DNA from 3 places in the uncultured Rummeliibacillus sp. genome. Region 1 is predicted to be linked to each of the others. Evidence: riboswitches for the same ligand, from Rfam matches in the RefSeq annotation. Region 1 holds a riboswitch; each other region holds the start of a gene.
What was found. A riboswitch is a leader RNA that binds a small molecule or an ion and turns the genes downstream of it on or off. The one in region 1 is predicted to bind thiamine pyrophosphate.
Positions count from the first base shown of each region.

Region 2: it holds a riboswitch for thiamine pyrophosphate, as region 1 does, so the genes downstream of both, thiT (energy-coupled thiamine transporter ThiT) here and Q0977_RS07455 (ABC transporter ATP-binding protein) in region 1, are expected to answer to the same signal.
Region 3: it holds a riboswitch for thiamine pyrophosphate, as region 1 does, so the genes downstream of both, tenA (thiaminase II) here and Q0977_RS07455 (ABC transporter ATP-binding protein) in region 1, are expected to answer to the same signal.

Region 1 is NZ_CAKQBI010000008.1:90,208-97,278, reverse strand. It holds gene thiW (energy coupling factor transporter S component ThiW) at 1-96, opposite strand, end outside; gene Q0977_RS07465 (ABC transporter substrate-binding protein) at 109-1,113, opposite strand; gene Q0977_RS07460 (ABC transporter permease) at 1,134-1,904, opposite strand; gene Q0977_RS07455 (ABC transporter ATP-binding protein) at 1,870-2,637, opposite strand; TPP riboswitch at 2,711-2,800, opposite strand; TPP riboswitch at 2,875-2,983, opposite strand; gene Q0977_RS07450 (metalloregulator ArsR/SmtB family transcription factor) at 3,141-3,515, shown strand; gene Q0977_RS07445 (heavy metal translocating P-type ATPase) at 3,532-5,898, shown strand; gene Q0977_RS07440 (hypothetical protein) at 5,984-6,166, shown strand; gene Q0977_RS07435 (hypothetical protein) at 6,273-6,467, opposite strand; gene tlp (small acid-soluble spore protein Tlp) at 6,600-6,821, shown strand; gene Q0977_RS07425 (small acid-soluble spore protein Tlp) at 6,997-7,071, shown strand, end outside.
Region 2 is NZ_CAKQBI010000009.1:33,392-40,462, forward strand. It holds gene Q0977_RS07925 (GNAT family N-acetyltransferase) at 1-192, opposite strand, end outside; gene Q0977_RS07930 (polyphosphate kinase 2 family protein) at 408-1,178, opposite strand; gene Q0977_RS07935 (tryptophan-rich sensory protein) at 1,357-2,085, shown strand; gene map (type I methionyl aminopeptidase) at 2,154-2,906, opposite strand; gene thiT (energy-coupled thiamine transporter ThiT) at 3,151-3,711, opposite strand; TPP riboswitch at 3,831-3,936, opposite strand; gene Q0977_RS07950 (DUF4870 domain-containing protein) at 4,083-4,469, shown strand; gene Q0977_RS07955 (aminopeptidase) at 4,752-5,981, opposite strand; gene Q0977_RS07960 (DEAD/DEAH box helicase) at 5,994-7,071, opposite strand, start outside.
Region 3 is NZ_CAKQBI010000005.1:123,996-131,066, forward strand. It holds gene Q0977_RS05185 (phenylacetate--CoA ligase family protein) at 1-948, shown strand, start outside; gene thiE (thiamine phosphate synthase) at 1,037-1,666, opposite strand; gene thiD (bifunctional hydroxymethylpyrimidine kinase/phosphomethylpyrimidine kinase) at 1,653-2,477, opposite strand; gene thiM (hydroxyethylthiazole kinase) at 2,477-3,226, opposite strand; gene tenA (thiaminase II) at 3,213-3,896, opposite strand; TPP riboswitch at 3,960-4,057, opposite strand; TPP riboswitch at 4,115-4,212, opposite strand; gene Q0977_RS05210 (trans-aconitate 2-methyltransferase) at 4,362-5,114, shown strand; gene Q0977_RS05215 (LysR family transcriptional regulator) at 5,164-6,045, opposite strand; gene Q0977_RS05220 (GNAT family N-acetyltransferase) at 6,069-6,548, opposite strand; gene Q0977_RS05225 (NADPH-dependent FMN reductase) at 6,714-7,071, opposite strand, start outside.

The DNA.
Region 1 (7,071 bases):
TTTCACAAAGCCTAAAGGAATGTAAATAATATTACTCGATATGGTTGTAATGGCAGCAATAATAGCGGTATAGGTTAGTTTTCTCGAATTGTTCATGGTATTCACCCCTTATTTAGCAATTATATTTTCCATAATTTCTTCAGGTTTCACGTGGCTTTTAATAACGTCCTTTTTATACAGCCACTTTTCAGCTTGTTCCCAACTTTCTTTTTCTTGATAGCCAAATGGTACGCCATCATCCTCCATAAGTGGTAAAAGGATTTCTAAACTTTTGGTTTCAACATCTTTATCTAGTGGGAAACTATCATTTTCGTGATCTAGTAACACTTGAAGACTCTCTTTTGGACTTTGCTTAACAATTTCTTGGCCTTTAGTAACGGCTTTCCAAAATCTCTCGATATCATCTCTTTTATGGTTTAAAGTGTTTTGACCTGTTACGATGACTAATTCATAATTGTCAGGTACACCAAAATCGCTTGTTTTAATGGCTTTCATATCATATCCTTCTTTGTTTAATAAGACATATTCATGATTGATGTAACCGCCAATAATAGCATCCACATGATTAGTTGCAACAGAAGAGATTAAATCCCAACCTACATCTGTCATTTTCACTTTACTAAAATCGCCTCCATCTGCTTCGACCATAGACTTAAGTGTCGCTTCGCTTAATTCACTAGAAGAATAGCCTACATTTTTCCCCTCTAAATCTTTAGGTGAATCAATACCAGAAGATTTTTTCATCATTAAACGGTCGAGTGGATGTCTAACGAGTGATGCAATAGAGACAATCGGGATTCCTTCAGATTTTGATAAAATTGCTTGATTTTGATAGCTGATTGCCAAATCTACTTTTCCCGTAGCTGCAAGTTTCAGAGGATCATTTGTATCTGCAGGCATTTCAATTTTTACATTTAAACCTTCATCTTTGAAATAACCTTTCTCTTTTGCTACATAAATGGCAGAATGGACTGCATTTGGATACCAATCTAGCATGATACTAATATTATCTAGTTTTTTGCCATTTTCTGTGGAAGCTTGATTATTTCCATTACAACCTGTTAAAAATACGATTAAGAAAAGTACAATTGCAATATTCATCCACTTCTTCATGTTTAACATCTCCTATTAATTTAGTTGGCTTTGCTCCATTTATTTGTAACTCTTTTTTCTATCCATGACGCTAATGCAAATAATAGAATACCTACAATGGTTAATACTGTGATAGCTGCAAAGACGCCTTCGGCATTTAAGTTTCCTGACATTCTTCTGCTATAATAGCCTAACCCTTCACTTGCACCGAGCCATTCTCCAATAGTGGCTCCAACAAGGGCAAAAACAATGGCCATTTTAAAGCCTGAGAAAAAGGAAGGCAGTGCCATTGGGATTTGTAACTTTTGAAAAATTTGAAATCGGTTTGCGCCCATCGAACGTAGCATTTCGATATATTCTTTATCACAGGACTTCAAACCGTCATAAGTTCCCACAACAATAGGGAAGAAACAGATTAAGAAAGTGACAGCCACCTTGCTCCAGATGGTATATCCAAACCACAGTACAAAGATTGGGGAAAGTGCAATAATAGGTATCATTTGTGAGATCACCACTGCTGGATAGACAATCTTTTCAATAGTTTTTGAGAAAAACATGATAACTGCAATAAGTATGCCCCCAATGACAGCGATAGAAAATCCAATAAAAAATTCTAACATTGTGGCACTTAAATGCTCGATTAAAAGTGGTTGCCAATTCGCAAAAATCATTGATACAACCCCAGTTGGTGCTGGTATGATAAAACTTGGAACAATTTTAGACCGTACAAGCCATTCAACAATAGCAAGTACAATGATTGAAAATCCGATAAATAAACTATAGGTTTGTAGAAAATTTTTGAGTGCTTTCATTTGCAATTTTCTTCTCCAATTCTTGACGTAGTGTTACGATTTCTTCAGAAAAAAGCATTTCCGATTTTCGTGGACGTGGCAAGGGTATTAAAATTTCTTCTATCCGTTGATCTGGATGTAATAACAAAATCCGATCACTAACAAAAATGGCTTCTTCTAAATCATGTGTGATAAAAACAATCGTTTTGTTTAAATCTTGCCAAATGGATAATAACCAAGATTGCATTTCCTTTTTTGTCAATGCATCAAGGGCTCCAAAGGGTTCGTCGAGTAAAAGCACATCTTTTCCTGTTAATAGGGCACGTAAAAAAGCTACACGTTGTCGCATACCTCCAGAAAGTTGTTTTGGTAGTGCGTGCTCGTATTCACTAAGGCCTACTCTTTGTAACCAAACCCTCGCTTCATCCTTCGATATATGTAAATCCTTTTGAATTTCAGACGCAATTAAAATATTATCGAGAATCGTACGCCAAGGAAGTAGTAAATCCTTTTGTGGCATATAGCCAACATCACCTAAAGAAATCTCTAGATCATCAATGCGGATTTCACCTTCGTCGGGTTGAAGAAGACCCGTCATTAATCTTAAAATGGTACTTTTCCCAGTCCCGCTTCTACCTACAATAGAGATGAATTCTCCCTTTTTTATCTCCATATTCAGTTTTGAAATTACTTGATTTTTTTGTTTGTCCTTGTTGCTATAGCTATAAGAAATATTTTTTAACTTAAGTGTCATTTTTTCTCCCTCCTAAAACAAAATAAAAACTGCTTCCTATAAAGAAAGCAGTTTCGGTAAAACATTAAATAACATGTCTCATAAACTACTTTCCTCCGCTAGTGCAAACTAGATCAGGTTCAAAGGGTACAATCTCAGCCAATTGGCGCCCCTAGTAGAATCAATAATATTTAATTGTTGTTTCGTACAAATAAAAAAACCACTCAATAGGAGAGTGGGTTAAATAACAAGAATCATTACTTATATAACTCACTTCCCTCCGCTAGCGTAAACTAGATCAGGTTCAAAGGGTTTAGAACACCGGTGTTCAGTCTCAGTCCGTCCTCGGACACCCCTAGTGCTATTCAGTTTCCTTATATAGCTTATCACGTACAAAAATTTATGCAAGACTTTTCATTATTAAGATAATCTGGATAAAAAATATAATTTGAGGACATTTTTGACAATTGTAAAGTTTGAAGCATATACTATATTCAAACGGATGTTTGACTGAGGTGGATGATTTGAGTAAAGATGCTCAGAAAACGAATTCAGATAGTTGTGAAGTATTTTGTTACAACGAAGAAAAAGTAACGAAGATAAAACAGCAAATAGAAGAAGTGAATGGTGTTGAATTGCTATTTAAGGCATTAGCCGATTCAACAAGGTTAAAAATTGCATATGCTTTAACTTTAGAAAAGGAATTATGTGTATGCGATGTAGCAAATATCATTGGTTCTTCAACTGCAACTGCTTCGCACCATTTACGATTATTAAGAAATATGGGATTAGCGAAATTTCGAAAACAAGGAAAGCTCGCCTTTTATTCATTAGCAGATGAACACGTACACCAACTAGTATCAATTGCAATGATTCATACAAATGAAGGAAAAGAATAAAGAGGGTGAATAACAAATGGACGAAGGAAAGGCAAAAGTAAAACGTGAACTCATATTAGAAGGATTAGATTGTGCCAACTGTGCTCAAAAAATTGAGAATGGTGTTAAAACAATAGATGGGATTTCAAATTGCTCAGTGAACTTTGTAACAAAGTCACTTTTAATGGAAACAGATGAAAAACAAGTAGAAGATGTTGTAGCTGAAGCAAAGAAGAAAGTCAAAACTCTAGAACCTGATATTACAATACTAGAAAAAAATAATCCGAGTATTATGAGAACTTTATATTTGAATGGATTGGATTGTGCCAATTGTGCAGCGAAGATTGAGACTGAAGTAGGAAAACTTGAAGGAGTCACTCATTCTTCTGTTGACTTTGTAACCAAAAAATTGCAAATTAAAGCTTCAAATCCAGATCAAATGGAAGACTTGGAGAAAAAAGCAACGGAAATTATAAAAAAAATAGAACCAGATGTAAATGTTGTATCCGAGATACATAATAGCGGAAATAAACAACATAATCATGATGATCATGCGAGTAGTACTACGAAAAAAATGGTGACTCGCTTATCCATTGGTGCTATATTGGCTGCAATTGGTATGTTTGCTCCGCTATCCAATATCGGAGAGTTAAGTTTGTTCATCATTGGTTACCTCATTATCGGTGGAGATATCGTACTAAGGGCTGTTAAAAATATTTTTAGAGGGCAAGTTTTCGATGAACATTTTTTAATGACATTAGCAACAATTGGTGCATTTGCAGTTGGGCAGTATCCTGAAGGTGTAGCAGTTATGCTGTTCTATCAAATTGGTGAACTGTTCCAAGGAATCGCTGTTAATCGTTCACGCAAATCGATTAGTGCATTGATGGATATTCGACCTGATTCTGCAAATGTTAAACGTGGGAATAATGTGCTAAAAGTTTCTCCAGAAGATGTAAAAGAAGGAGATATAATCATTATTAAACCTGGTGAAAAAGTGCCTTTAGATGGAGTAATTACTGAAGGTCATTCGATGGTTGATACGTCTGCCTTAACAGGAGAATCTGTACCACGTGAAGTTGAAGTTGGAAATGAAGTACTAAGTGGATTTATCAATAAAAACGGTCTTCTAACAGTAGAAGTGACAAAAGACTTTGGCGAATCAACTGTTTCAAAAATTTTAGAATTAGTTCAAAATGCAAGCAGTCGTAAGGCTCCTACAGAGAACTTTATTACAAAATTTGCCCGCTATTATACACCAGTCGTTGTGATTGTAGCTACTATTCTTGCTATTATTCCACCATTGCTAATAACTGGTGCAACTTTTTCAGATTGGATTTACCGTGCATTAATTTTTTTAGTTATTTCTTGTCCATGTGCACTTGTCGTTTCGATTCCTCTTGGATTCTTTGGAGGAATAGGTGCTGCTTCGAAAAAAGGAGTCCTTGTTAAAGGAAGTAATTATTTAGAAGCGTTAAATGATGTCAAATATGTAGTGATGGACAAAACAGGTACGCTTACAAAAGGTGTGTTTGCGGTGAATAGTATACTTCCGACTTCCACATGGACGAAAGATGAACTATTAGAATTCGCTGCTATTGCCGAAGTATATTCAAACCATCCAATTGCTCAATCTATTCTCGATGCATACGGTAAAAATGTCGATAAACAATTATTAAAAGACTATAAAGAAATCCCGGGACATGGGATTCAAGTTATGATCAATGGAAAAGAAATATTAGTTGGCAATGCAAAATTTATGAAAAAAGAGCAAATTTCATATCCGCAAATAACTGAAGTTGGTACCATTGTTCATGTTGCTATCGACAAAAAATATGCAGGAGCCATTAGTATTTCAGATGAAGTTAAAGAAGATTCCGCGCATGCCATTCGCTTATTAAAAGAACTAGGCATTAAGAAGACAGTTATGCTAACCGGAGATTCTAAAATTGTGGGAGAATCGGTTGGAAAACAACTTGGAATTGATGAAGTATATGCAGAGTTGCTACCTCAACATAAAGTGGAAAAAATTGAAAAAATAGATGTTCAAAAACTACCAAAAGAAAAAATTGCATTTGTTGGTGATGGTATTAATGATACACCTGTATTAGCACGTGCAGATGTTGGTATTGCTATGGGCGGATTAGGATCTGACGCTGCCATCGAAGCAGCAGATATAGTCATCATGACAGACGAGCCATCTAAAATTGCAGAGGCAATTAGCATAGCAAAGAATACTCGCAAAATCGTATGGCAAAACATATGGTTTGCTTTAGGTATCAAAGCTGTTTTTCTTTTATTAGGTGCATTTGGTATTGCTACAATGTGGGAAGCTGTTTTTTCAGATGTTGGTGTAACTTTACTTGCTGTTTTAAATGCAATGAGAGTGTTGCGCGTCAACTAGTGATTACAAATATTTTGAAAGTATAAAGCTGAAAAGAAAATCCAAACTAATACTGTAATTCAAAATAGTATTAGGAGGGTATTATATGCCAGACAAATTAATTCCAAGATCGCATGGTAATTTTGGTAATTCTGAAGAATTTGGGTTAGAATATAATCCGGAAAATAAACAGAACGATAATAAGATTAAAATCACAAAAAAACTTTTCGGATCAAAACAGAAAAAAATAGATAAATCAGAAGAAATAGCACGCCAAAATTTAGAGTAGCTAAATGGGGCAATTAGAATGTGGAATAACATTTTAATTGCCTTTTTTCATTCAAAGACATTCAGATAATAAAATGACACCATAATCATGGTGTCATTAATATATATCATTTATCAACTTTGTCATTTGATTGTTTGTTGATATTAGCTATGGCGTTTTCTCTCCATTCAGCCGCAAATTCTGCTTTATAGTTATCAGGGCTATTACGTGGATCATTTGTGGTTCTTGTATCTTTAGCATCTTTAAAATTGCTGTTATGATTCTTTTTGTTTTTAGGTTTATACCCATTTTGTTTAGGCATGGAATTTCACCTCCCAAATATAATTTGTTCAAATCATTATTTTTTATCCTCTCATATCAACGCATAAAAACAGCAAAGCTAGTCAAACTAATGCTGCAATACTAAAATGATCTTATGTAGGAGGACTAGAAAATGGCAAAACCTGATGACAGATCAAATAATGTGGAGCGATTAAAAACAGCAGTTCAAAATACGAAAGAAAATATTGAAAAAGCTGAGTTCAGTGCAGAATTCGCTGGACCAAACGAAGCCCAAAAAATAAAAGAGAAAAACAAACGTCGTAAACATGCAATCGAAGGCATGAAAGAAGAAATTCAAGACGAAGCTGCAGCTCGAAAAAACGGATATCAATAATTAAAAGAGGGGGTTGTCCTATAATTATAAAATTATGGGACAGCCCTTTCTTTCTATAAATTACTTAAGGTGCTTTTCAGACACGACCTTATAGCAGTTTTAACATACGAATCGTCCGTATAAACTGAACAAAGAAAAACAAACTAATATAGATAAAACAAGAGGAGGTTCGCAAATGTCGGATAATCATCGTCCCGAATCAAACGATAGATCCAATAGTGGTTTAAGAATTCAAAGTATGATTGAAAAT
Region 2 (7,071 bases), on a different contig from region 1:
ATTCGCGCGCATTTGCCTTATAGACTCTTGAATTTTCTTTATTTGGACTTTTTCAGTGTAGTATTCAGGTGGATGTAATGGCTCATGGATTGACCAGTAATGCATATTACGTGCAACCATTTGAGTATATGGTGTTACATCCGCTAACTCTAAAGTACGCAAATAACAACGTTGTCCCTCTAAAAATACCATACAGTATTATCCATCCTTTTCGATATATTGAAGATATCATTTGAATATTGTAAAAGGTCGTTTAACAAGAGATTCAGAATTCCATACTTAAACACTGAAGTAAATATAAAATTCATGCATAAAATTAAGTGACAAAGTCTCTTTCAACTAGAACCAAAATAAATTTTTCTTTTACTATTTTGTTTATCTATGATAAAACTATGTAAACTTAAATATTATACTTCTTTAGTTAAAGATTCTGTAGGATCTGTAACTTGCAAGCCCTGACGTTCGCATTCTTTTTTTACATGTTTTATCGTCTCTTTAAGAACTTGTATACGTGCGTATTTTTTATCATTGCCCTCGATTAAAATCCAAGGTGCATTCTTTTGATCTGTTTTATCGAACATATCATTAGCAGCCTCAATATATAAAGGCCATTTATCTCGATTACGCCAATCTTCATCCGTAAGCTTCCACTTTTTATAAGGATCTTCTTGACGCTCTTTAAATCTATTTAACTGTTCTTCATTTGATACTTGTATCCAGAATTTCAATACAATGTAATGATCATCTGTTAACAATTTTTCGAATTGATTGATTTCTTCATAAGCACGTCCCCATTCGTCTTTTGAAGCAAATCCTTCAATTCTTTCAACAAGTACTCGTCCATACCACGTACGATCGAAAATACCTATCTGTCCTCTTGCAGGAAGTCGTTTCCAAAATCGATGAAGATGATTATACTTTAACTCTTCTTGAGTAGGAGCAGCTATAGGATGTACTATATATCCCCTTGGATCTAAGCGCTGTGTTAATCTCTTAATAGCGCCGCCCTTCCCTGCTGCATCCATCCCTTCAAAACCTATTATCAATCCAATATTATGCTTAAATAGGAATTGTTGAATGTTCAGCATTTCAAATTGGAGCTTTTTTAGTTCTTTCTTATAGGAGATTTTATCGTCTAGCTTTTTATTTAAATCCAGCTTTTCAATATGTGTAGTCACTTTATCCACTCCTTTTTATATCTTTATAATATTTTACCGCAATGTTCACTAAAATGGTATTTGTTGTTACACTAAAACGATTGTATACTATAGAGTGACTAATTATTTATGGAATTTGATGTACATCATATCAATTATTAGATTGTTTCACTAATCTAATCAGAAAGGAGAGATTGTATTGGGCAGACTATTGATCGTAACCATTATATATTTGGCCATGGTTACATTTAGCATAGCTGCTAACATTATTCCACTTAATGGCCATACAACAAGTGAGATCTCCAATAGCTATACTGTCCTATTTAGTCCTGCAGGGTACGTTAATATTATTCGGGTATTTATCTATATTATTTTGACCTATTGGATTTATCTTTTGTGGAAAAATCGTCGTACCGAATACCATATAACATTTATGCAAACTGTTTATTTTGTCACGAGTTCGGTACTTAATATTTTATGGATTTACTTATGGCATTATGAATATTTTACCTGGTCAGTTATCATTATTATTTTAATGTTATTATCCTTGATAGGTTTGTATTTTACCTATCCCGTTTGGAATCGGTCATGGGTAGGACGCTTACCCATTTCTATATACCTTGCATGGGAAAGTATTGTCACTTTTATGAACATCGCTTTCCTGTTTACCCATAATCATTGGAGCTTCTTAGATTTAAGCGAACCTTTATGGGCAGTAATTATGCTTACATTTGGAGCAGCAATTGCATTACATGTCAGATTTCATTATGAAGATATCCTTTTCCCTATTATTTATATTTGGACTTTTATTGGAATTGCATTTAAGAATGGTTTTGAAGAATTACTTGTTACAACTGCTGCTCTTTTCTTGAGTGGTGTACTTGTTGTAGGAATTATTTTTATCAAAAAACAAAAGCCCTCTGAATAAATTCAGAGAGCTTGAATAAGTGGCTTAATGGTTTCAAACTTTTAAGCTGCTTTTTATTTTAACTTTTTCTAGTCAATTTTTGTTGTAATAATTGGTTCGCCTTTTGTAACAATGATTGTATGTTCAAGTTGAGCGACTAAAGATTTATCTGGTGTAATAAAAGTCCAGCCATCACCAGCTTCTACAATATGCTCAGCTTTTTGTGAGATAAATGGTTCTACTGCTAATACCATTCCTTCTTTAAGAATTGTACGATCCCAAGCATCAAAGTAATTTAACACATATTGTGGTTCTTCATGTAGAGAGTGTCCAACACCATGTCCAGTTAAATTCATAATAACTGATAACCCATTATCATGAGCTTCTCGTTCTACTGCTTTACCAATTTGGCTTAAACGAGAACCAGCTTTAACCTTTTTCATAGCACGATCAAATGCACTTTGTGCTACATCACAAATTTTTTGAACTTCTGGTTTTTCAACATCTCCAACGATAAATGAAATACCTGTATCTGCATAATAACCGTTAACATGGCCTGACACATCAATATTAATCAAGTCACCGGCTTTAAGTTTATGATGGTTTGGAATACCATGTGCTACTTGTTCGTTAACACTAATACAAGTGTAACCTGGGAAATCATATTCTGCTTTTGGTCCTGAAACAGCACCTTTTTCTTCGAATAATTTACCAGCTAAATCGTCTAATTCTTTTGTTGTAACACCTGGTTTTGTTGCAGCTTTCATCGCTTCACGAATTTCAGCCATCGCACGGCCTGCTTTCATCAAAGCATCTATTTCTTCTTTCGTTTTTGCAATCATTTGTAACGATCCCTTCTCATTTTATCTACATTTAACTATACCACAATTTAAGAAATGCGGTTTTAGAAAACACCCTGACGTTCTAAACTTATAGCTATCATATTATAGATACAGTAAAAGTTTACTTATACATACAAATCTCCTTAACATCATAAAAATGAAAAAAATTTATCAAATAAAATAACCTAGTTCCTATTAATATAGAAAACTAGGCCAATTGCTTTTTATTAAGCGTCTATTCTTTTTATCTCTTATGCTCTAATAATTTTGGTGCTGTAGTAAAGAGAAGAGATGCTACAATGATTGTTAATATAATGGCAGGTATCATATACGACCCATTATAAATAATTGAGTATAAATACACGTTTTGTTTTCCTGCATATTCAGCAAAGAATACAATTCCTGCCACCGTGTGTGCAATATAGCGTAATAACCCACCTATAAAAGTGCCAAGTGTAATATACGCCACCACTTGCTTTTTCTTTCCTTCCTTACTAGCCTTAAGTAATTGACGTCGGACGATTCCGGCTAAACCTACAACTGTAAACGCAAAGAAATAATCGATAAAGCCTTGTAATGGGGTTAAAATATAACCTCCCATTATTACTTGTAATGTTCCTATTAGGAAACCCGTTACAAGCCCTGGTACTGTTCCCCAACGAAAAGCCATCAACACAATTGGTACCATCACAAGACTAATAGAGCCTCCCTGAGCCCACAATCTAAATGAAAGCTGATCTAAAACTAAACCAATTGCTGCAAAAATCGCAATTTCAATCATCATTAATAATTTCTTATTGTTCAATTTTCATCCTCCTTAGTTCAGATGCAGATCACATAAGTCTAAAGCTTATTCTGGTATTGCCAGAATTAGATATTCACCATAAAAAAAACGACGTCAGGATAGTCCTGACATCGAATAAGTCGGTTTTCTATCCACATTCCTACGCAAGCATTAACTTACAGGTTCAAAGGGTTAGAACTTCGGGTTCACTCTCAGCCGTCCTTTACGGCTCCCCTTGTGGTCGATACATCATTAAATTTTTTTGAACATATTTATTGTACTTAACTTAAGTTGGAAATTCAATAGAGAATAATTCTTTGTCTATTGTAAAACATATGAATCTTTTATCCGCTTTTATACGTAGGATATATATGAATGTTTGAATGGAGGTGATGAATGTGAATAATAATCGTGTATTATCATCGCTTTGTTATTTTAGTGTCTTTTTTGCAGGATTTATTTTACCATTAATCGTGTTCTTTGTAGCAACTGAACCTGAAGTTAAAAGACATGCAAAACGTGCTTTCTTCTCTCACCTATTGTTAATCATACCTACTATTATCGGCGTTATTATCTTCATAGCTGTTATCATAAACTTTGGTTTTGAATCGACTAGTTATGAGTCAATTGGTTTAAATTCAAATGGTTTGTCATACTCATCAAGTGGTGATACATTTATCATGATTGCATGGCTAATATTTATTGTCTTTGAAGTCATTTTATCCCTTGCAGTGTTTATATGGAATATTGTTCAAGGTATAAAAGTTCTTAAAGCTTAGATATTATCTATATGAGGATTTATCATGTCGAAATACAGAAGATCCAAAGAATGGAGTGCTTATTATGCAAGTAAGAAAAGTTGTAAAAGCTGCTATAAAAATCGCACCAATCGTTTATCCAATCATCATAAAAGCCATTGACGCTAGAAAGAAGAAAAACCCTTTTAAAAAATAATGATCATTCCACAATGTATTACTAGAGATAAAAAACCCTTCAATAAATAAGCCATACGTACTTATAGGCTTTCGTTGAAGGGTTTTTATCTTGTTCAGCAATGCAGTTTAGAATGCCCAACTTCCTTTTCTAAAGATAGGCTCTACAGTTCCATCAGGTAGAACACCATCAATATCCATCTCTCCACTACCTACCATGAAGTCCTCATGCGTAATAGAAGTATTGATACCTTTTTCTTCAAGTTGTTCTTTTGAAAGTGCACTTCCACCCTCATAACATGTTGGATAAGCTTCACCTATCGCTAAGTGGTTTGATGCGTTTTCATCAAATAATGTATTGTAATATAGAATGTTCGATGCTGAAATTGGTGATTCATGTGGTACAAGTGCTACTTCACCAAGATATTGTGATCCTTCATCAGCTTTTGTTAGTTCTTGAAGAAGTTCAGCACCAACTTTTGCTTCAGTTTTTACAATCTTGCCGTTTTCAAAGGTAATTTTAAACTGATCGATAATATTCCCTTGGAATGCAAGTGGTTTTGTATTTGACACATAGCCATTGACGCCGTATTTCGATGGCATTGTATATACTTCTTCAGTTGGCATATTAGCGACAAATGATGTACCTTCTGGTGTGTAACTTGCTCCTGTGCACCAAATATGCTTATCAGGTAATTCGATTGTTAAATCTGTTCCTGGTGCAGTGTAATGTAATTTTGCATATCGTTTTTTATTTAAAATAGCTGCTCGTTGATCTAAGTTTTTCAAATGTTGTTCCCAATTATCGATTACATTTCCTTTACCGATATGTACTGTTTTAAAAATAGCTTCCCATAGTGCTGGTACTTGTTCTTCTTCTTTTAAATTTGGGAATACCTTTGCAGCCCATTTTTTAGAAGGTACAGCAATAATTGACCAAGCAATTTTATCATTCATAACAGCATCACGATAGTTTTCTAAAGCTTTGCCGGATGCTTTTTGATGCGCAGATAATTTTTCAACTGGAACACCTGTTAAATTATCTGGATCTGCTGCGTCAATCCAAAGTAATGCCCCTTTTCGTTCAATTAGTTCATCACGTTGTTCACTAATCCAACGAGGGAATTTTGCAAACTCAGCATCCGGTGCATTATCGAAAAATTCACGATTTATCACATCATCAGAAAAATTAACAGTTACACGAGCTGCTCCTACTTCGTAAGCTTTTTTAACAACTAACCTTGTAAATTCGACAGTATCTGTAGTTGTATTAATAAGGAGTGTTTGACCTTTTTGAACATTGGCACCCACTTTAACAGTTAACTCAGCAAATTGCTCTAACTTCTCTTCAAATGTCATTAATCAGTTACCTCACTTTTTTTTATTGTTTAGACGGTTCTTTTTGCTAAAAAACTTTTTGTTTTCCTGTTTTTTAAAAGAATTTCCAAATGAGCTACTTTCACTTTTCTTTTTAGAATATGAGCCTGAAGATTTATTATTCCCTCTCTTTTGTTTAGGAGGTTTTACTTCCGCATGTCCTTCGATTAATTGACCATTAGACCAAATTTTTTCAACTGGTTTAATAGATAATTCTCGCATACGTTTATGATAGGCTTGTTCTTCATGATAAGCTAATAATGTAATAACCTCACCGTCAGCTCCAGCACGACCAGTACGTCCTGAACGATGCACATATTGTTCTTTTGTATATGGAACATCCACATGGATAACATGTGTTAACCCTTTAATATCTAAACCACGTGCCGCAATATCTGTTGCAATTAGGACTCGTGCTTCTCCTTTACGGAAACTATCTAATGAGGTTTTTCTTTCTTCCTTCTTCATCTCAGAATGTAGTGCAACGATTGGTGCATTACGGAAATCCAGTTTAGATTTTTTCATTAGTAGTTGATCTAAATTATTTATAAAAGCAAGGGCTCTCACGCCTGATATATGTGAAATTTTACGAAGAAACTCTGTTTTATCTCGTTGTTCAAGCTTTACAAAAGAATGTACTACCTTGCTATCACCTAGTAAGTCTTTTTCAACCTCTACTTGAAGTCTGATTGGATCATGAAGCATACGTTTTGCAACTAACTCAATTTCATCTGTTATTGTAGCTGATACAACCGCTACTTGGCGATTATGATCAGCACCATCGATAAAAGATTTTACAATTACTCGATAGTCCCTACTTAGTAACTGATCACCTTCATCTAAAATGATTGTAGTCAGTTCATGCAGTTTCAACTTTCTTTCATTAACAAGCTCATTTAATCTTCCTGGTGTACCAACTGCAATTGTTGGTTTCTTTTTTAACTTTTCAATTTGTCTTTGTGGATTTGCTCCACCAATTAAAGGGACAACAGTAATAGGTGTGCCAGCAATCCATTCACGAATAACCTCTACAATTTGCATACATAATTCTTGAGATGGCGCTATGATTAAA
Region 3 (7,071 bases), on a different contig from region 1:
TTCAGTCATAATGATGTAAAACAAGAGGCAGATGTATTAATACGTTCGGATCTCAAGTTAACCGAAAATGATCTTATTTTAAACCGATTTCCGTTCGCAGTAGCATTACCAGCTTTTATCTTGTACTGGGCAGCAAATAAAGTCAAAGCAGGACATATTGGGGTCGACCAATGGAGTAAAGCAACTCCCCTTAAAAGAGTAATCGAAATAATAAATAGAACTTCGCCCTCTATTTTAGCATTGGGCCCAACTGAAGCAGTAAAACTTTATCAAACCGGAAAACAAATGGGGCAACAATATCCTATTCAAGGTTTAAGAGCACTTGTTTTAGGTGGAGAAGTAGTTTCTCCTGCCAGAAAAAAATACATTGAAAAATTATGGGGTATTCCAGTCTATTTATTGTTCGGTAGTACAGAAACAGGGGGATTATTTGTAACTTGCCAAAATGGACATTATCACATTAACCATCCTCAAGTAAAAGTTGAAGTTGTAGATGATAATGGAGATCTAGTACAACCAAACACAATTGGTAATTGCGTACTATCTTCTGGTAGAGAAGGTATGCCTCTTCTTCGATATTATAATAATGATCTAGTAGAAATTCGTAAAGCAAACAACTGTAGTTGTGGCGATAAAAACGATATTCTTGTTCATTATGGTCGTAAGGATGACGCAATAACAATTAATACAAAAGAGATAAAATTGTACGACATTCAAGAAGCAGTATACTCTCTTAGTCAAGTTCCATTTATGTGGAAAATGAGGATTGAAAATGGTTCAATTGTTTTTATTTCACAATATTTAATAGAAATCGATAGTAAATCAATACAAAAAGAACTATCTACTTTACTTGGAGTTAATGTTTCTATCGAATTACAAGATATTATACCAATTGAAACATTAACTGAGAAACCGGCATTTGGTAAATACTCCTACATTGAATATTGATCATAAACTTTGTGTTACTCACTGATTATTCTAATAAAGGTAACTTATCTTCCAATTTCAGACGATAAGTTACCTTTTTTTATTAAAATTATTTAGAGAATGATTTAAATGATTCTATAGTTTCATTTATGTTTTTACTATTGCAAATTGCCGATATAACAGCAACACCATCGGCTCCAGCTTGTATAACTTGTGATGCATTTTGTTCAGTTATACCACCAATTGCAACAATCGGAAACTCTGGATACAGGGTTCTTGCATGATGTAGAAAACTTACACCTGAAGGTTTTTTGGCATCTGATTTTGACTTTGTTTCAAATATTGGACCAATCCCTACATAATCCGCACCACCATTTACAGCATTGTTCATTTCTTGTTCTGTATGAACGGATACACCAACAATCTTACCCTTGAATTTTGTTCGAATTACTTCTAGTGCAGTATCATCCTGTCCTACATGAACACCATCTGCGTCAATCTTCAATGCTAGTTCCACGTCATCATTGATGATAAAAGGTACATTGTATTCTTTACAAAGAGTTTGACAAGCTATTGCAAAATCTTCTAGCTCAATACCTTTTAATGCATTCTTCCCTTTCTCTCTCAATTGAAAAAAAGTTATTCCTGCCTTTAATGATTCCTCTAGAACTCTAAGTGGAGCACGGTTACAGTTTGTTGTTCCCATGATAAAATAGGTAGCTAAATCAGTTCGATTCAACGATTTTCACCTCACAAACCCCTTGTGCAATTTTATAAGAAAAATGATTGGTAGGACCATGACCATGACCAATATTTAAAGGGTTCTGAATTGCTAATTGTACAAATTTCTTTGCCTCGATAATAACTTCACGTAAATTTAACCCTTGTCCTAAGAATGCCGCTATTGCAGATGAAAAAGTGCACCCTGTTCCATGTGTTTGTCTAGTTTCAATTCGCTTTGTTTGCATAGAAAATGTTGTACCATCACGAAAGTACACTCTATCGATTGCAGCTTCTCCCTCTAAATGTCCACCCTTCATCACAACACATGAAACGCCCATATCCAATATAATATCGGCTGCCTTTTTAATATCTGTGGGTGTTCCAATTGTAATTCCACTGATTACTTCTGCTTCAGGAATATTGGGCGTTAAAACAGTAGCAAGTGGAAGTAATTTGTTTTTCAATGCTTCAACGGCATCTAATTGAAGAAGAGATGCTCCTCCTTTGGCAATCATTACTGGGTCAACCACGAGACGAATATCTTTATCTTTTAAACTTTCAGCAACAACTTCTATAATTTCAGCAGAAAACAACATACCTGTTTTAACTGTCTTTACTGGTAGATCCTTCATCACACTATCAATTTGTTGTTTAACAAAAACAGATGATGTAGGGAAAATACCTTCTACCCCCAATGTATTTTGAGCAGTTAAAGCAGTAATAGCAGATGTGCCGAAAACACCTAGTTCTTGAAAGGTTTTTAAGTCAGCTTGAATACCAGCACCACCACTACTATCAGAACCTGCTATGGTCATTACAATATCCATCATTGATCACCTCTAGATATATCGTGTAATCCATTAATCACTTCTATTTGAAAAGATCCTAGTAAATTCGCAGATGCAGCACGTTCTGCAACTACCTTATAATCTTTTAACACATCATGAAGAATTGTCATCTTATCTCCCTCTACTGCTAAAGCAGCCGCACAAATGGAACTAAGTAAGCATCCTGTTCCTGTCACTTGTGTCATCAATAGATGACCACCTGTAACACTTCTCACTTCTTCACCATCTGTTAATATATCTGAAGGTCCTGTTATAATAACTAAACAGTGATATCGACTCGCTACTTGTTTTGCCACTTGTTCAATATCAATTTCCCCTTCACCACTGTCTACACCTTTCGCATGCCACTCTACACCTGCAATTGTTGCTAATTCCCCAGCATTACAGCGGATTAAATCGACTTGCACTGCTACCAATAAATCTTGAACGGTTTGTTTTCGATATGCCGTGGCACCAACACCAACAGGATCAAGTACAACAGGTATCTGTCTACTATTTGCCTTACGCCCTGCAAGTATCATTGCTTTCCTAGTACGATTGTTAATCGTTCCAATATTAAGCAATAACGCAGATGCATTGGATACCATTTCTTCTACCTCTGACGATTCATCTGCCATAACCGGTGAAGCACCAATTGCTAGCAACCCATTAGCAGTAAAATTTGCTACTACATAATTCGTCATGCAGTGAATAAGAGGATTAGTCATTCGAATTTTAGATAAACTCATAGCTAGTCACTTCACCTTTCCAATCTTCAAATGTCCAAGGCATCTCCCAGAACTTCCATTCATAATAACAGCTTTTTTTAAAATGCGATTTTAATCGTGCTACTTTTTCAGGTTGCTCTTCTGCAAAGCGATTCATCATCGACTTTTGCAATTCAATTTTTTCTTTATAATCTGGGGAACTGTACATAGCAATCCATTCTTCATACAATTTGACACCGGGTTTCGCATTTTTATACTTTTCTCCGATTTCTTGATACAGCCAAGGACACGGCAACATTGCTGCGAATGCTTCTGCAACATCACCATTATGGGCTGCATTATACATATGACTTACATAATTATATGCAGCTGGAGCAGGTTCAAATTCTTCTAATTCTTTTTCTGTACACCCGAGCTCTTGAAAAACTGTTCGATGTAATTCAAGCTCAGCTGCATTGATAAAACTGGCTGTTTCTAGGAAATAGTTAATATCTTCATTCGCCGTTGCTTTTGATGCGGCAATAGCCAGTACTTTTGTGTAATTTTTTAAATAATAAGCATCCTGCATCATATAAAATTTGAATTTTCCAATTGGCAGCGTCCCATTAACCAATCCTTTTACAAACGGATGCTCAAAACTTCCTTCCCAATACAAATTTGTTTCTTTTCTCACTTCTTCACAAAATGTCATTCTAAGTCCTCCTTAGTAGTTGGACGTAGACGCAAAAAAGTCTCCATGAATGGACATAGAGACTTAAAGTGTTACGTTGCTCCCTACGTCAGTATTAACTGTCAGGTTCCAAGGGTCAGGTTTTACCTTCTCAACACAAAAGTGTCCCCCCGCACATAAATATTTGTTTTGGGTACAAAAAAACTCTCCAAATTATGGAGAGCTACTGTACAAAATTTCTTTGAATGTACTTTGCTCCCTACGTCAGTGTTAACTGCCAGGTTCCAAGGGTCAGGTTTTACCTTCTCAACACAAAAGTGTCCCCCTGCAAATATTTAAGTTACTTTTATCGTAGCATTTATGAATTAGCTACTCAAGGATAAATTTACCTACTCTTACTATTCCATTTTGGAATCAATACTTCCTTTATCAATCATATCTCTACTTTCAAATTCTCTGTTAAGCTCATTAAAAGGAGATGGTCAAATGAGTGAATGGAATGCAGTTTTATATGATCAAAAGCACAATTTTATTTCAAAATTTGGCGGAGGTTTAGTCGAATTGCTAGCACCACAGAGAGGTGAAAATATCTTAGATTTAGGCTGTGGTACAGGAGATTTAGCTAACAAAATTGCAAATCAAGGAGCCTTAGTACATGGCATCGATGCATCAGAAACAATGATTCATCAAGCACAAACAAAATATCCACAATTACAATTTTCTGTAAATGATGCTACGCAAATTAACGTACATCATCAATTTGATGCGGTATTCTCTAATGCCGTATTACATTGGATCAAACAACCTGAAATCGTTGTACAAAATGTTTATGATGCTTTAAAGTCAAATGGCCGTTTTGTTGCTGAAATGGGTGGGAAAGGAAATATCTCTTCAATTGTAAATGCGATTAAACAAAGTATGACTGAATTGGGTTATGCGTATATTGAAGATTACTTTCCTTGGTACTTTCCTACAGCTGAGGAATATAGTAAATTATTAGAACGGGCAGGCTTCCAAGTGAAGATGATGACATTATACGAACGCCCAACCCAGCTTATTGGAGATGAAGGGATCAGAAATTGGTTGCAAATGTTTAGTAATAATATTTTTCAACATTTATCTAATACTCAAAAACAGAATGTTATTCAATTATGCGAAGAAATTTTAAAGCCTCAGTTATATAAAGAACATACTTGGATTGCTGATTATTGGAGGCTCCGGTTTGTTGCAGTTAAATAGACAAAGGAAAGGCATTTCAATTAATGTGGAATGCCTTTTATATTGAACTTCAACAGTTTATAGAATCTGTTAATGCACTATAAATAGCTTTGCTACTTTCTAAAAAAGCTTGAATATCACTAGATATGTATTTAGAAATAAAATAAGTTTGCGAAGTAATCTGCTGAAATAAGTTTAAGGATTGAATCCTTAGTATGCCTTCTTCTCCTTCTTTTTGCACAACACTTTGTGGTAAAAATGCAATTCCCAGTCCCTGCTTAACAAAATTTTTTATAACTTCAGTTTGATTAACTTGCATACTTTTATGTGAAGGAAATTTACCTGTAAGCACATGCTGAATGTCTTCCCAGTATGGTGCATATTCATGGGTTAAAATGGTCTCATTTTTCAATAATTCAGTTGCCTCTACTTCACTTTTAGAGGGTGAACTCACTAATTGAATAGCTTCATCTGCAATCATTTCAATCTGCAATTCTCGTATAGGTATTATTTTAGATAGACCGACATCTACTACACCACGGTAAACAGCTTCTCCTATCTGATTGGAATTTAATAGTTCAAGCGAAATCTGAATATGTGGTTTATTGGCATTAAAATGCTCGATAATCTTTGGTAATGTTGAGTTAGCAATCTGCGGGGCTGCACCAACTGTTAGATGAGACGTATAACCATCTAAAAAAGCTTGTGTACTCCTTAGCGTTTCATCAAGCATGTCAACTAATTTTTGTGCTTTGACGTAGAAATGGGCACCAGCCATATTTAAACGTACTATTTTACCTTTTCGTTCAAATAACGGTGTATTTAGTTCTTTCTCCAAATGATGAATGTGTTTTGTCACAGTAGATTGTGTTAAAAAACGTTTTTCAGCAGTTTCCCCGAAATTTTCTGTTTTGGCTGCCACTAAAAATGTTCTTAACCATTCTGTATTCATGCGCAACCTCCCATCAACTGTATTCAAACAAGTGTTTTTTGAAGCTTTATTTCATCTCTAATTGGAATACCATCATATCCTATCAACGGTATCTCCGGTTTGTATGTTCTTGCTTTTTCTACTGCGTTTGGCAAGACTTGAGTTAAGTGATATCCTCTTTTTTGGTAAAACTTTAGTGCATTTAAGTTATCGTTTGTTGTTATTAATATAACTTGTTTGCAACCCTTTTTTAGAGCCACTTTTTCTACTTCTTGGACAAGTTTTGTACCAATTCCACGACTTTCTTCGATGCTATCTAATGAAATAATTTCGCATTCTTCATCTCGAAGAATATATGTGATGAGTCCAATGATTTCTTGTTGATCATTAATCGAAACAAATCCATCTAATTGGCTACAATCATATATTCCCGATGAAATAACCATTTCAGTAGTCCCCCAATGTTGCATAAAGAAATGGACTACTTTTTGCTTCGGGTATAATTGGAGCGATGTAATTTTCATTATCATTATCCCTTTTTATTTATTAGAATATTATGTCTATTCAATTGTAACAAACTCCTTATTAAAAGAGGAACTAAATATTATTTATTCTGAGAGAAATATAATCATGATTTTTAAGGGTAATTAAAATGACTCCTTTAATAGGAGCCATAATTTTCGTATTCATTATGAAAGATATGATTTCATCCATTCCATAAAGTTAGCTATTACTGAATCTAAAAATTTAACTGTTCCTTCGTCTATTAAATTGCCTTCAGCGTCAAATTTTGTATGTGCTGCACCTACATAGACTTCGTTTCCTTGTAACACAGGTGACCCAAGACCTTGTGCAAATAGGATGTCACGTAAATGCATTTGTGCTTTTACAGTACCAAGGTTCCCCATTGATGCACCCATGATTATAGACGGTTTGCCAATCATCACTTTATCTACACGTGATAACCAGTCAATTGCATTTCCAAGAACACCTGGAATAGAACCATTATATTCCGGTGTTACCCAAAGTACTGCATCTGCTTCTTTT